2 linked regions of the Lichenibacterium dinghuense genome follow. The protein of the gene in region 1 interacts with the protein of each later gene in a pairwise test. Links are inferred from orthologs where the notes say so. Each region holds a gene or a part of one and is shown in the gene's direction. Other genes may lie near its edges.

Evidence for each region.
Region 2: the proteins of L7N97_RS20460 (region 1) and L7N97_RS14750 interact in binary tests that used the Escherichia coli proteins (3 or more experiments, as listed by UniProt). The link is inferred for Lichenibacterium dinghuense from one-to-one orthologs.

What each region holds. Positions count from the first base shown.
Region 1 is NZ_JAJLMN010000001.1:4,291,181-4,298,702, reverse strand. Bases 1,537-4,509 are described here. They hold L7N97_RS20460 (ABC-F family ATP-binding cassette domain-containing protein), read left to right. Parts: upstream 1,537-2,075; coding sequence 2,076-3,944; downstream 3,945-4,509. Other genes in these bases: L7N97_RS20455 (tetratricopeptide repeat protein), read right to left, coding at 3,975-4,509; ndk (nucleoside-diphosphate kinase), read right to left, coding at 1,537-1,940. Outside these bases: purM (phosphoribosylformylglycinamidine cyclo-ligase), read left to right, coding at 1-719; purN (phosphoribosylglycinamide formyltransferase), read left to right, coding at 716-1,369; more of ndk, read right to left, coding at 1,518-1,536; more of L7N97_RS20455, read right to left, coding at 4,510-4,820; L7N97_RS30670 (PopZ family protein), read right to left, coding at 5,303-5,923; L7N97_RS20445 (TolC family outer membrane protein), read right to left, coding at 6,172-7,522. UniProt on the Escherichia coli protein: Genetic data indicate it may be involved in ribosome assembly or function.
Region 2 is NZ_JAJLMN010000001.1:3,087,385-3,095,457, reverse strand. The notes cover bases 515-4,038. They hold L7N97_RS14750 (2-oxoglutarate dehydrogenase E1 component), read left to right. Parts: upstream 515-847; coding sequence 848-3,838; downstream 3,839-4,038. Other genes in these bases: odhB (2-oxoglutarate dehydrogenase complex dihydrolipoyllysine-residue succinyltransferase), read left to right, coding at 3,962-4,038; sucD (succinate--CoA ligase subunit alpha), read left to right, coding at 515-722. Outside these bases: more of sucD, read left to right, coding at 1-514; more of odhB, read left to right, coding at 4,039-5,584; L7N97_RS14740 (ABC transporter substrate-binding protein), read left to right, coding at 5,731-7,308; L7N97_RS14735 (sugar-binding protein), read left to right, coding at 7,437-8,073. UniProt on the Escherichia coli protein: E1 component of the 2-oxoglutarate dehydrogenase (OGDH) complex which catalyzes the decarboxylation of 2-oxoglutarate, the first step in the conversion of 2-oxoglutarate to succinyl-CoA and CO(2).

The sequences.
Region 1 (7,522 bases):
TCGACCCCGCGGTCGCGGCCCGCATCGTGGCCGGCATCGCGGAGGGCTGCCGGCAGGCCGGCTGCGCGCTGATCGGCGGCGAGACGGCCGAGATGCCCGGCATCTATTCCGGCCGCGCCTACGACCTCGCCGGCTTCGCGGTCGGGGCCGCCGAGCGCGGCACGCTGCTGCCGCGCGGCGTGGCGGAGGGCGACGTCCTGCTCGGCCTCGCCTCGTCGGGCCTCCATTCCAACGGCTTCTCGCTCGTGCGGCGCGTGGTGGAGCGGGCCGGCCTCGCCTGGGACGCGCCCTGCCCCTTCGCCGAAGGGGTGACGCTCGCGGAAGCGCTGCTCGTGCCGACCCGCATCTACGTGAAGGTGCTGCTGGCCGCGCTGAAGCGGACCGCAGGCATCCGCGCCCTGGCCCACATCACCGGCGGCGGCTTCGTCGACAACCTGCCCCGCGTCCTGCCGGACGGGCTCGGCTGCGCGCTCGACCTCGATGCGGTGGCGGTGCCGCCCGTGTTCAAGTGGCTCGCGGCGCAGGGCAACATCGCGCCGGCCGAGATGGCCCGCACCTTCAACTGCGGGATCGGCATGGCGGTGGTGGTGGCCGCCGACCGCGCGGCCGAGGCCGAGGCGGTCTTCGCCGAGCTCGGCTCGCCCGCGGTGCGGATCGGCGAGATCACGCGCGCCGCGGGCCTTGAGCGCGTCGTCATCCGGCGGGACCTCGCGCTGTGACGGGCCGGGCCGGCGGGCCGCGGCGGCGCACCGCGATCCTGATCTCGGGCCGCGGCTCCAACATGGAGGCGCTGCTGCGCGCCATGGCGGCGCCGGACTTCCCGGCCGAAGCCGTGCTGGTCTTCTCGAACAGGGCCGAGGCCGGCGGCCTCGCGACAGCCCGGGCCGCGGGGATCGCGACCGCGACCCTGAGCCACCGCGACTACCCGAGCCGCGAGGCCTTCGACCGCGCCGTCGACGCCGTGCTGGCCGGGCACGGGGTCGAGTTCGTGTGCCTCGCGGGCTTCATGCGGGTGGTGAGCCCGTGGTTCTGCGAGCGCTGGCTCGGGCGCATGATCTCCATCCACCCGGCCTTGCTGCCGGCCTTCAAGGGGCTCGACACCCATGCGCGAGCGCTGGAGGCGGGGGTGAAGCTGCACGGCGCGACCGTGCATTTCGTGCTGCCGGAGCTCGACGGGGGGCCGACCATCCTGCAGGGGAGCGTGCCGGTGCACGACGGCGACACGCCGGATAAACTCGCCGCGCGCGTGCTCGAACAGGAGCACGTGATCTATCCGCGGGCGCTGGCCCTGGTGGCGTCGGGCCAGGTCCGGCTCGATGGCGAGAGGGTGGTCCAGGCTCCGACGGACGAGGGCGCGGCGGACGCGTGAGCTTCGGCCTCGCAGATCCGTGCGCGAGATCGTCGACCCTCTACGAAGGTCGCTCGGCGTTCGCCGGCGGCTCGCGAGCCGCCGGCGATGTCAGGACAGAGTTTCCGCCCTCGAGGTCCGGCTGCGGAGTGCGGCCGGATGATGCGCCTCAGCCGACGATCTCGTCCGGCTTGAAGAACTGCGCGATCTCCTGCTTGGCGGTCTCGGGGGCGTCCGAGCCGTGGGCCGAGTTCTCGCCCATCGACAGCGCGAACTCCTTGCGGATCGTGCCGGCGTCGGCCTTCTCGGGGTTCGTGGCGCCCATCACTTCGCGGTACTTCAGGATGGCGTTCTCGCCTTCGAGCACCTGCACGACCACCGGGGCCGAGGTCATCATCTCGACGAGCTCGCCGAAGAAGGGGCGCTCCTTGTGGACGCCGTAGAACTCCTCGGCCTGGGCGCGGCTCATCTTGATGCGCTTCTGGGCGACGATGCGCAGGCCGGCCTTCTCGATCACGGCGTTGACGGCGCCGGTGAGGTTGCGGCGGGTCACGTCCGGCTTGAGGATGGAGAAGGTGTGCTCGACGGCCATGGTGGGCTCACTCAGGTCTGAAAGGCGGGCGCTGCGCCCGGGCGGCCCCTCTTACCGGCGCGCCCCCGTCCCCACAAGGCTGGGGAGCCGGCATGAGCCTTGCGCTGCGGGCCCGCGCGCGTCACATCTCCGGCCATGCTCCACATCAACGATCTCACCTACCGGCTCGGGCCGCGCATGCTGTTCGACCACGCGTCGGCTGCGATCCCGACCGGCGCGCGGACGGGCTTCGTCGGCCGCAACGGCACCGGCAAGACGACGCTGTTCCGGATGATCGCGGGCGACCTCCACCCCGAATCGGGCACGCTGCAGATCCCCAACCGCATGCGGCTCGGGCAGGTGGAGCAGGAGGCGCCCGGCGGTCCCACGACGCTGATCGACTTCGTGCTCGACGCGGACCGCGAGCGCGCGGCGCTGCTCGCCGAGGCCGACACCGCGACGGACCCCAACCGCATCGCCGAGGTGCACGCCCGCCTTGTCGACATTGAGGCCCACGCGGCGCCCTCGCGCGCCGCAACCATCCTGCAGGGCCTCGGCTTCGCCGAGGCCGCGCAGAACCGCGCGCTGTCCGAGTTCTCCGGCGGCTGGCGGATGCGCGTCGCGCTGGCGGCGGTGCTGTTCACCCGGCCCGACCTGCTGCTGCTCGACGAGCCCACCAACTACCTCGACATGGAGGGCACGCTCTGGCTGATCGACTACCTCGCCACCTATCCGGCGACGGTGCTGATCATCAGCCACGACCGCGACCTGCTCGACGCCGTCTGCGACCACATCCTGCACCTCGACCAAGCGAAGCTGACGCTGTGGCGGGGCAACTACGACAGCTTCGAGACGCAGCGCCGCGAGCAGCAGGCCATCCAGGCCAAGCACATCAAGAAGCAGGAGGAGCAGCGCAAGCACCTGCAGAGCTTCGTCGACCGCTTCCGCGCCTCCGCCACCAAGGCCAGCCAGGCGCAGTCGCGCATCAAGATGCTGGAGCGCATGAAGCCGATCTCGGCCATCGTCGACAGCCAGGTCATGCCCTTCCACCTGCCCTCGCCCGAGCGGCCGCTGAGCCCGCCCATCGTCGCGATGGACGGCGCCGCGACGGGCTACGACGACCGGCCGGTGCTGAGCCGGCTCAGCCTCAACATCTCCAACGACGACCGCATCGGCCTGCTCGGCTCGAACGGCAACGGCAAGTCCACCTTCGCCAAGCTCGTGGCGGGCCGCATGGCGACGCTCGGCGGCTCGCTGAAGAAGTCCTCCAAGATGACTGTGGGCTTCTTCGCCCAGCACCAGGTCGAGGAGCTCGGCGAAGCGCAGACGCCCTACGGCTACGTGGCGGCGCGGATGAAGGACGGCACGGAGAGCCGCATCCGCGGCAAGTGCGCCCAGCTCGGCTTTCCGGCCACCAAGGCCGACACGCCCGTGTCGCAGCTGTCGGGCGGCGAGAAGGCGCGGCTGATGATGGGGCTCGCGGCCTTCGACGGGCCGCACCTCCTGATCCTCGACGAGCCCACCAACCACCTCGACATCGACAGCCGCGCGGCCCTGATCGAGGCCATCAACGACTACGAGGGCGCGATCGTCATCATCTCCCACGACCGCTACCTGATCGACGCCTGCGCGGACCGGCTGTGGCTGGTGGACGGCGGCACCGTGAAGGCCTTCGACGGCGACATGGACGACTACAAGGCGCTGGTGCTTAGCCGCGCCTCGGGGTCCGCGGCGGCCCGCAAGCCCAAGGCCGAGAAGGAGGCGGCGCCCGACCGCTCCCCCTCCCCGGCCAAGCTCGCGGCGCAGACCAAGAAGCAGATCGCGGCGCTGGAGGAGAGGATCGCCAAGCTCACGGGGCTGATGGAGCGGATCGACGCCGCGCTGGTCGACCCCAACGCCTATTCGCGGGACAAGAACAAGGCCGGGCAGCTCGCGGGCCAGCGCAAGGAGCTCGCCCGGGCGCTGGAGACCGCGGAGGACGAGTGGCTGGCCCTGACGACGCTGTTCGAGGCGGCGGCCGAATAGCCGCGCCGCGAGACGCCGGCGCCTCCCCGCTCAGTTCCGCTTGTGGTGCTCGTCGAGGTACAGTGAGGCCACCTGCCGGTCGCTGTCGGTGGCCGAGGCGGCCGTCTTGGCGTAGAGGTCGACGATCCAGGCGTCCTTCGGGTCTTTGCCCAGCACGGCCGCGTCGCGCGCCATCGTGAGCCACATCAGGCCCCTGGCCCGCTGCGGCGGCATGCCGTCGAAGCCGCTGAACAGCATGTGGCCCAGCAGCGCCTGCGCCTGCAGGTGCCCCTTGTCGGCCGCCAGGGCCAGCCAGCGCACGGCCTGCCGGGAGTCCTTCGCCACGGCGCCGTCCGCGCCGTCGAGGTAGAGGCGGGCGAGGTTGTACTGGGCGTCGGCGTTGCCGAAGTTCAGCGCCGCATACTGGAACATCTCGAGCGCCCGCTCCGGGTCGGCCTTCACGCCGGTCTTCGGCAGGCCGTTGAGGCTGTAGACGCCGACGGCCACGAAGGCGTCCGACACGGCCGACAGGTCGCGGCGGTCCCCGTCGTCCTCGTCGTAGGTGTTCACGATCTGCGAATAATAGCGGTAAGCCTTGTCGTCGTCCTGCGGGACGCCGTCGCCGGCCGCGTACATGCGCCCGAGCTTCCAGCGCGCGAGCGGGTTGCCGTTGGCGGCGGCATATTCGAAGGCTTCGACCGAGGTCTTGTAGTTGCCCGAGCGGTAGCCATCCATGCCGAGCCGGAGGGCCTGGGACGAGCTCTTGAACAGGGACAGGGCGCCGGACGCCTTGGCGTCCTGCGGGAGGCCGTCAGCCCCGTCGAAGGCCGAGGCCGCCGGGGCCCAGCAGGGCAGCGCGAGGGCCAGGAGGACCGCGGTCCGGTGGACGAGCGACATGGATCGGGGGCTCAACCGCGAGAACGCTCGGCGCCGCGGCGCGCGGCAGCGCCCTTGGCGACGCGGCTTCGACCGAGAAGACTGCGGCATGCCCCCATGGAACCCGGTTTCCCTCGACCGTCATGCCGGAGCCCTGCGCGGCCCGGACACGCGGGAGACGGCCGCGACGGTCGCCCGGCGGTCATCTCCCGTTCATCTCGCCTTCGGAGCGGCGATCAACTCTCGATGGGGGAGAGTAGCGGTCGGTTTATGGCTGAATAGCGGCGTCCAAGCTGCACCCATCGGGCCGGATCGGGATGAAGTGGGATTGTTGCCCGGCTGCAACGTCTAGGTCGCGAATCGATGTAGATCCGCAACGCCGAAGCAATCACGCGGCCCGTTGCCAGGATTCCGACGGCGATGCTCAAGAGTTCTTCAACGCGAAACGGCCCCCGCGGGCGGGGGCCGTCTCCTGCACCGTCGCGTTCGGTCGAATCGGCGGGTCAGCCGCGGCTGCCGCGCGCCACCCGCTCGATCTCGGCCCGGACCAGGCGCTCCACCAGCCCCGGGAGGTTGTCGTCGAGCCACGTCTTGAGCATGGGCCGGAGGAGGTCGCGCATCACGCGCTCGAGCATCGGCGTGTTCTGCAGCACCACGGTCGCGGCCAGCGTTTCGAAGGCCGACATCACGGATTCGCCGAGCGGCGGCGACAGCAGTTCGCCTTCCGCGTCTTCGTTCAGGGCTGGAACGGGATGGTCAAGCATGGGGTGGTCCTTATCCTGCGTCTGTCCGCGCGTCGCCGGCTCGGGCAGGCGGGCCCGCAGGCTCGACGTGCCGCCGGCCGTCCTCTCGTCCCGCGCCTCCTCGGGGTAAGCCACGATCCCCGGGTCCTGTCCCCTCGGCGCCACCGCCTGGCCGGCGGGAGCGGGCCCGCGATCCGCCGAGGGCACCAGCCGGGCGAGGTCCAGCACGTCGTCGTAGGGCGTGCGGGCGCGCGCCGCCGTCGTCCGCTCGCCTTCCGCCGGCTCGGGGCGCCGGGCCCCGTTGACGGACGCCGCAGCCTTGCCGCCGCCGTTCTGATCGTCGGCGATGATCCGACGGATCGAGGCCAGGATGTCCTCCATCGACGGCTCGGACGGCCGACCCTCGGCCGGCTCGGGGGGATTGGCGCTGGCAGCGGTCATGTCCTGTGGACCTTCTTACGCTTTACGGGATCTCGATCCAGGTCTGCCGCGCCGACGAAAAATTGCGGCGTAAACCTGTCCTTAACGGATACGTCCGGTTGCCTGCGCAAACAAGCCGCGCGCGCCTAAGTTCCGTGGACAACCCGGCCGCGTGGTTTACGCGCCGCTTCTTCGGTGTCGACCCGGGCTCAGCGCCCGTCCGGCGTGCGCAGGCCGAACCACTTGTCCTTGACCTGGTCGAAGTGGACCGTGGGATTGTAGGGCTGCAGCTTGAGGTTCAGCCCCGAGGCGGACAGCCGCCCGCAGGACGCCAGGATGGCGTAGGTGGCCACCACGCGGTCGCGCTGAGCGCCGACGAGCTGCACGCGGGCGTTCAGCAGCGTCTGCTGGGCGTTCAGCACGTCGAGCGTGGTGCGCTGGCCGACGCGGGCCTCCTCGCGGGTGCCGTTGAGCGCGATCTCGGCGGCGTTGACCTGCGCCTGGTCGGCCTGCACGGCGGCCTTGGAGGACACCAGCAGGCCCCAGGCCGAGATCACGGCGGCGCGGACGTTGTCGCGCGACACGTCCACCTGGAACTCGGCCGTGCCGAGCTGCTCCTTGGCCTGGCGGATCTGCCCGTAGGAGGCGCCGCCCTCGTAGATCGGCACCTGCAGCGAGCCCACGATCGAGGCCACCAGGGCGTTGGAGCCGCCGACGTTGCTGACGTCGTAGCGCTGCTGGGCCGAGCCGTTCAGCGTCAGGGTGGGGTAGAGCGCGCCTTCCGCGATCTTGACCTGCAGCGACGCCACGTCGACGCCGTGCAGCGCCGCCTGGATCGACGGGTGCTCCACCATGGCGACCGCGATGGCGTTCTCGAGCGAGGGCGGGATGCCGCGGTCGAGCGGCCGCGCCGGCTCGAGCCGCGTCGGCTGCTCGCCGATGACCTGACGATAGCTGGCGATCGAGTTCTGCAGCTGCGACTGCGCCGCGAAGTAGTCGGCGCGCGACCCCGCCACGCTGGCTTCGGCCTGGGCGACGTCGGTGCGCGTCACCTCGCCGACCTTGAAGCGGTCCTGCGTCTGGCGGAGCTGCTCCTCCAGCACCTTGATGTTGGAGTTGCGCAGATCGAGGATGGCCGTGTCGCGCAGCACGTCCATGTAGTTCTGCGCGCCGCTCTGCAGCACGCTCTGCTCGACGTTGCGCAGCGTTTCCCGGCTGGCGAAGACGTTGGATTCCGCCGAGCGGATGTTGTTGGTCGTGCGCAGCCCGTCGAAGAGCGTCTGCGTGACCGTGATGCCCGCGCCGCGGGGGATGACGGTGCCGGACAGGTCGGTCTGCGTGACGCTGTTGCCCGTGGAGCCGGACGCGGTCGTCCGGCTCGCCGAGCTCGCGAGGGCGCGGCTCGCGAGGCCGGTGGTGCCCGTGGTCCCGAGCGCGCCGCTGGCGCCCGTCGAGCCCGTCACGCCCGTGCTGGTCGAGCCCGTGGCTCCGGAAGCCCCGGAGGTCCCCGAGATGCCCGACGTCCCCGAGATGCCGCTGGCGACGCCGAGGGGGCTCCGA
Region 2 (8,073 bases), 1.2 Mb from region 1 along the record:
ACACGGTCGCCGAGGCCAAGGCCGCCACGGGCGCCGAAGCCTCCGTGATCTACGTGCCGCCGCCGGGCGCCGCCGACGCGATCCTGGAGGCCGTCGCGGCCGAGATCCCGCTCATCGTCTGCATCACCGAGGGCATCCCGGTGGCCGACATGATCAAGGTCAAGCGCGGCCTGTCGGGCTCGAAGTCCCGCCTCGTCGGGCCGAACTGCCCCGGCGTGATGACGGCCGGCGAGTGCAAGATCGGCATCATGCCGGGCTCCATCTTCAAGCCGGGCTCGGTCGGCGTCGTGTCGCGCTCGGGCACGCTCACCTACGAGGCCGTCTACCAGACCACCGTCGAGGGCCTCGGCCAGACCACCGCGGTCGGCATCGGCGGCGACCCCGTCAAGGGCACGGAGTTCATCGACGTGCTGGAGCTGTTCCTGGCCGACCCCAAGACCGAGTCGATCATCATGATCGGCGAGATCGGCGGCTCGGCCGAGGAGGAAGCGGCGCAGTTCCTCGCCGACGAGGCCAAGCGCGGCCGCAAGAAGCCGATGGTGGGCTTCATCGCGGGCCGCACCGCGCCCCCCGGCCGCCGCATGGGCCACGCCGGCGCCATCATCTCGGGCGGCAAGGGCGACGCCGAGAGCAAGATCGCCGCCATGGAGGCCGCGGGCATCCGCGTGTCGCCCTCGCCGGCCCGCCTCGGAAAAACCCTCGTGGACGTTTTGAAGGGCTGATCGCGCCCGGCCGGGCTGAAAGCTTATAAAAGCGTCAGCCCGCGCCTATCTCCGATGCAAACACACCACCGCTGACGCGACCACCTTCGGCCGCCGCCGGCCGGCATCTGAAGGATCCCCATCCCATGTCACAGCGGGACGACGACGCCCTCCTCGGCTCCAGCTTCCTGTCCGGCGTCAACGCCAGCTACCTCGAACAGCTCCAGGCCCGCTACGAGACCGACCCCGGCAGCGTCGACCCCGAGTGGCGCCGCTTCTTCGACGACCTCGACGACGACGGCGCGGTGAAGAGCGCCGAGGGCGCCTCGTGGAAGCGGCCGAACTGGCCCCCGCTGGCCAACGGCGAGATGACGGCCGTGCTGGACGGCAACTGGGGCGCCGCCGAGGGCGTCCTCGCCACCAAGATCAAGGCCCGCGCCGAGGCCAAGGCGCCCGCGGCCCCGAAGGCCGAGCCCGCCGCCCCCGCCCCGCAGGCCGCCGTCATCTCGGACGAGGACCTGCGCCGCGCGACCCGCGACAGCCTGCGCGCGCTGATGATGATCCGCGCCTTCCGCATGCGCGGCCACCTCCACGCCAACCTCGATCCCCTCGGCCTCGAGCCCGAGCGCGAGAAGGAGGAGATCACCCCCGAGGCCTACGGCTTCACCGCGGCCGACTACGACCGGCCGATCTTCATCGACAACGTGCTGGGGCTGGAGACGGCGACGGTGCGCGAGATGCTGGACATCCTGCGCCGCACCTACTGCTCGACCATCGGCTTCGAGTTCATGCACATGTCGGACCCCGACGAGAAGGCGTGGATGCAGCTGCGCATCGAGGGGCCGGACAAGTCCATCTCCTTCACCCGCGAGGGCAAGCGCGCCATCCTGCAGAAGCTCGTCGAGGCCGAGGGCTTCGAGAAGTTCCTGGACGTGCGCTACACCGGCACTAAGCGCTTCGGCCTCGACGGCGGCGAGGCCATGATCCCGGCGCTGGAGCAGATCATCAAGCGCGGCGGCGCGCTCGGCGTGCAGGAGATCGTGCTCGGCATGGCGCACCGCGGGCGCCTCAACGTGCTCAGCCAGGTGATGGGCAAGCCGCACCGCGCCATCTTCAACGAGTTCAAGGGCGGCTCGGCCTCGCCGGCCGAGGTCGAGGGCTCGGGCGACGTCAAGTACCACCTCGGCGCCTCGTCGGACCGGGAGTTCGACGGCAACCAGGTCCACCTGTCGCTGACCGCGAACCCGTCGCACCTCGAGATCGTCGACCCCGTGGTGCTCGGCAAGGTGCGGGCCAAGCAGGACCAGCTCGACGATCAGGTCGAGCGCGAGAAGGTCATGCCGCTGCTGCTGCACGGCGACGCCGCCTTCGCGGGCCAGGGCGTGATCGCCGAGTGTTTCGGCCTGTCGGGCCTCAAGGGCCACAAGACCGGCGGCTCGATCCACTTCATCATCAACAACCAGATCGGCTTCACCACCTACCCGCGCTTCTCGCGCTCCTCGCCCTACCCGTCCGACGTGGCGAAGATGATCGAGGCGCCGATCTTCCACGTGAACGGCGACGACCCCGAGGCCGTGACCTTCGCGGCCAAGGTGGCGGTGGAGTTCCGGCAGCGGTTCCACAAGCCCGTCGTGATCGACATGTTCTGCTACCGCCGCTTCGGCCACAACGAGGGCGACGAGCCGGGCTTCACCCAGCCGCTGATGTACAAGACCATCCGCGCGCACCGCTCGACGCTGGAGCTCTACGCCGAGAAGCTCGTCGCCGAGGGCGCCGTGACGGCCGAGGAGGTCGAGGCGCAGAAGGCCGAGTTCAGGAAGAAGCTCGACGCCGAGTTCGAGGCCGGCACCTCCTACAAGCCCAACAAGGCCGACTGGCTCGACGGCCGCTGGGCGCACCTGAAATCCGCCGGCACGCAGGAGGACGAGCTCCGCGGCCGCACCGGCGTCGACCTCGCCAAGCTGAAGGAGATCGGCGAGCGGCTGACCGCCGTGCCCGAGCGCTTCCAGCCGCACAAGACCATCGCGCGCTTCATGGAGAACCGCCGCAAGGCCATCGAGAGCGGCGAGGGGCTCGACTGGGCGACCGCCGAGGCGCTGGCCTTCGGCACGCTGCTCGACGAGGGCCGGCGCGTGCGCCTGTCCGGCCAGGACTGCGAGCGCGGCACCTTCTCGCAGCGCCATTCGGTGATCATCGACCAGGAGACCGAGGCCCGCTACATCCCGCTGAACAACATCCGCGACGGCCAGGCCAACTACGAGGTCATCAACTCGATGCTCTCGGAGGAGGCGGTGCTGGGCTTCGAATACGGCTACTCGCTCGCCGAGCCCAACGCGCTGACGCTGTGGGAAGCGCAGTTCGGCGACTTCGCCAACGGCGCCCAGGTGGTGTTCGACCAGTTCATCTCGGCGGGCGAGCGCAAGTGGCTGCGCCTGTCCGGCCTCGTCTGCCTCTTGCCGCACGGCTACGAGGGCCAGGGGCCGGAGCATTCCTCCGCGCGCTTGGAGCGCTTCCTGCAGATGTGCGCCGAGGACAACATGCAGGTGGCCAACGTCACCACGCCCGCCAACTACTTCCACATCCTGCGCCGGCAGCTGAAGCGCGACATCCGGAAGCCGCTGATCCTGATGACGCCGAAGTCGCTACTGCGCCACAAGCGCGCGACCTCGACGCTGGACGAGATGGCGGCGGGCTCGACCTTCCACCGCGTGCTGCGCGACGACGCCGAGCGGCTGAGCGGCGGCCCGAAGCTCGCCCCGGACGCCAAGATCCGCCGCGTCGTGCTGTGCACCGGCAAGGTCTACTACGACCTCTTCGAGGAGCGCGAGAAGCGCGGCATCGACGACGTGTATCTGCTGCGCGTCGAGCAGCTCTACCCGTTCCCGCTGAAGACGCTGGTGGGCGAGCTGTCGCGCTTCCGCGACGCCGAGGTCGTGTGGTGCCAGGAGGAGCCCAAGAACATGGGGTCCTGGAACTTCGTCGACCCCTACATCGAGTGGGTCATGGATCAGGCCAAGATGGAGCGCCGCCGCCCGCGCTACGCCGGCCGCCCGGCCGCGGCCGCGACCGCGACGGGCCTGATGTCCAAGCATCTCAGCCAGCTCAAGGCCTTCATGGACGACGCCTTCGCGGGGTGATAGGCCCCGCGCAGACCCATATGCAGCCCCGCGCCCCGAAAGGGGCGCGGCCGTATCTGAATGACGGGCGCGCAGGACCCTTTCCGGGACCTCCGGCGCCGAACGATCGGGACGAATCCCCCCATGGCGACTGAGATCCGCGTTCCCACCCTCGGCGAATCCGTGAGCGAGGCCACGATCGGCCGCTGGTTCAAGAAGGCGGGCGACACCGTCAAGGCCGACGAGCCGGTGTGCGAGCTGGAGACCGACAAGGTCACCCTGGAGGTCAACGCCCCCGCGGCCGGCGTGCTGAGCGAGATCGTCGCGAAGGACGGCGAGACCGTCACCCCCGGCGCCATCCTGGGCCAGATCTCCGCCGGCGCCGCCGGCGCCGCCGGCGCGGCTCCCGCGGCCAAGCCGGCCGCGAAGGCGGAGCCCGCCAAGCCCGCGCCCGCCAAGGCGCCCTCCGCCGTGCAGGGCATCGAGACCGGCGCCGGCTACGGCAACCATTCCGAACCCGCCCCGGCCGCCGCGGCTCCGGCCGGGGCCGGCGGAGGCGGGACGGACATCAAGGTGCCGACGCTGGGCGAGTCGGTCAGCGAGGCCACGGTCGCCAAGTGGTTCAAGAAGCCCGGCGACGCCGTGAAGGCCGACGAGCCGCTGTGCGAGCTCGAGACCGACAAGGTGACGCTGGAGGTCAACGCGCCCACGGCCGGCGTGCTCGCCGTCATCGGGGTCGAGGCCGGCGCCACCGTCACGCCCGGCGCGGTGCTGGGCCAGATCGCCGGGAGCGGCGGCAGCCCTGCTGCCGCCCCCGCCCCTTCGGCCAACGGCGCCGCGGCCCCCGCGCCGAAGTCGCCGACCGCCATGCCGCCGGCCCCCTCCGCGGCCAAGATGGCGGCCGAGCGCGGCATCGACCTCGGCGGCGTCGAGGGCTCGGGCAAGCGCGGCCAGGTGCTCAAGGGCGACGTCATCGCGGCCGCCTCGGCTCGACCGGCCCCCGCGGCGGCGCGCCCGGCCCCTGCGCCCGCCCCTGCCCCGCGCGCGCCCTCGCCGGCCGACGACGCGGCGCGCGAGGAGCGCGTGCGGATGACCAAGCTGCGCCAGACCATCGCGCAGCGCCTCAAGGACGCGCAGAACACCGCCGCCATGCTGACCACCTTCAACGAGGTGGACATGAGCGGCGTCATGGCGCTGCGGGCCAAGTACAAGGACGTGTTCGAGAAGAAGCACGGCACGAAGCTCGGCTTCATGGGCCTGTTCGTGAAGGCCACCGTGGCGGCCCTCAAGGAGTTGCCCGCCGTCAACGCCGAGATCGACGGCACCGACATCGTCTACAAGAACTTCTACCACATCGGCATCGCGGTCGGCACCGACAAGGGCCTCGTCGTGCCGGTGGTGCGGGACGCCGACGCGCTCGGCCTCGCCGACATCGAGAAGACCATCGCGGGCTACGGCAAGAAGGCGCGCGACGGCCAGCTCTCGATCGCCGAGATGCGCGGCGGCACCTTCACGATCACCAACGGCGGCATCTACGGCTCGCTGATGTCGACGCCGATCCTCAACGCCCCGCAGTCCGGCATCCTCGGCATGCACAAGATCCAGGACCGCCCGGTCGTGGTGGGCGGCAAGGTCGAGGTGCGGCCGATGATGTACCTCGCCCTGTCCTACGACCACCGCATCGTCGACGGCCGCGAGGCCGTGACCTTCCTGGTCCGCGTCAAGGACGCCCTGGAAGACCCGAGCCGGCTGATGCTGGACGTGTGACCGCGGGCCGGCTCGACCCGGTCCGCCCGCCCGAAATCCCGAAAGGGCGCCCCGCCGCGCAGGCGCCGGCGCCCTTTTCCGTTTCCGGACCGGCCGGTCCCGGGGCAAGATCGGCGACGGTTCGATCTTTCAGGGGATGACACCTCATGGACGGCGGCGATCCCGGCGCTCTCCGGCCCTCAACGGGCCGCCCGTCGCGGCGCGAGGTCCTGGCGGGCGCCCTCGCGCTCGGCGCCGCGGGATCGGCGCTGCCGGCCTTCGCGGCCGACGCCGGGCCGACGAGCGGCGGCACGCTGCGACTCGGCCTCGCGGGCGGCTCCACCACCGACACCCTCGATCCCCGCACCTGGGACGACTCGGTGATGATCGCGGTCGGCTTCGCGCTCTACAACAACCTCGTCGAGATCGGCGCCGACAACCGCGCCGAGCCGGCCCTCGCGACCGGCTGGGAGCCGAGCGACGGCGCGCGGGTCTGGACGCTGGCGCTGCGCCGGGGCGTGCACTTCCGCTCCGGCCGGGAGTTCACGGCCGACGACGCGGTCTATTCGCTGAACCTCCACCGCGGCGACGCCACGTCCGGCGCGGCCGGCGTGATGAAGCCCGTCACCGACATCCGCAGGGTCGACGCCTCCACGCTCCGGGTCACGCTGGCCTCGGGCAACGCCGACTTCCCGCTCGTCCTCACCGACTACCACCTCAAGATGGTGCCGGACGGCTTCGCCGACTGGCCCCGGCCGGACGGCACCGGCGCCTTCGCGCTCGACGCCTTCGAGCCCGGCGTCCGCGTGGCGCTGAGGAAGGCCGGCCCCTACTGGAAGCCCGACCGCGGCCACCTCGACGCCGTCGAGATCACGGTGATCGACGACGTCGGCGCCCGCATGGCCGCGCTGATCTCGGGCGAGGTCGACGCCATCAACCGGGCCGACACCAGGACCGTGTCGCGCATCGACAAGAGCCCGACGCTGGAGATCGTCCGGTCGGCGGGCGGCTGGTACCCCGTCATGGCCATGATGGTGGACCGGGCGCCCTACGACAGCCCGGACCTCCGCCGGGCCCTGAAATGCGCCGTCGACCGCGAGCAGATGATCAAGGTGCTGTTCTCCGGCTACGGCACGCTCGGCAACGACAACCCGATCCCGCGCAGCGACCCCGCCTTCAACACCGACCTCGAACAGCTGAAGTACGACCCCGACAAGGCGCGCTTCCACTTCAGGCGGGCCGGCGTCGCCAACCCCAACATCGTCCTGCGGACCTCGGCCGGCGTGTTCGGCGGGTCGGCCGACATGGCGACGCTGCTGCAGGCGACGGCGTCGCGCTGCGACATCCCCGTCGCGGTGCGGACGGAGCCGTCGGACGGCTACTTCACCAAGGTGTGGCTGAAGGAGCCCTTCACGGTCAGCTACTGGGCGGGCCGGCCCTCCGCCACCCAGATGCTGGAGGTCGCCTACGGCAGAGCCTCGCCGTGGAACGAGTCCCACTGGACCGATCCCCGCTTCGACCAGCTCCTCACCCTGGCCCAGGCCGAGACCGACGAGACCAGGCGCCGCGGCTACGTGTGGGACATGCAGGCCCTGCTGACCGGGGAGGGCGGCACGCTGATCCCCTGCTTCCGCGACTGGCTCGACGCCCACAACCGCAGGGTCGGCGGGCACACGCCCCATTCGGGCTTCGACATGGACAACGGCCGCATCTGCGAGATGGCCTGGATCAAGGCCGAGCGCTGACGGGGGTGCCCGACCGGGGGAGGCCGGGCCCGCGAAATTTTGTCCGACGAAGCCACTGGCGCTCGCGGAAACCCGTGCTAGTCTGCTCACGCCGATCAAAGAATCGGAACAGATGTCGGGAGGATACTATGCGAGGCGTCGTCATCGCGAGTGCTGCGGCAGCGTTGCTGTGCAGTCAGGCCCAGGCGGCCGACCCCAAGCCGCTGTACTTCGTGGTCAACGGCGCGTCGGACTTCTGGAAGGCGGCGGAGGCCGGCCTGAAGAAGGCGCAGACTGAACTGCCGAACTACAAGCTGCAGATCAAGTACCCCGAGCAGTCGTCGGCCGCGATCCAGAACCGGCTGATGGACGACCTGGTGGCCTCGGGCGCGGCCGGCATCATGGTCAGCGCCGTCGACCCCAAGACGCAGACGGAGGAGCTCGACAAGATCGGCGGCCAGGTGACGCTGTTCACCACGGACAGCGACGCGCCCAAGACCAAGCGCGTCGCCTACGTGGGCTCCAGCAACATCGACGCCGGCAAGCAGGCGGGCTCGCTGATGACCAAGGCCATGCCGAACGGCGGCAAGTGCATGGGCTTCGTCGGCCTGCCGGGGGCCGACAACGCGCGCGAGCGCATCGACGGCATCAAGGACGCCATCAAGGGCTCGAAGGTCGACCTCGTCGACGTGCGGGCCGACGACATCGACCAGGCGCGCGCCAAGCGCAACGTCGAGGACGCGCTGACGGCGCGGCCCGACATCACCTGCATGGTGGGGATCTATT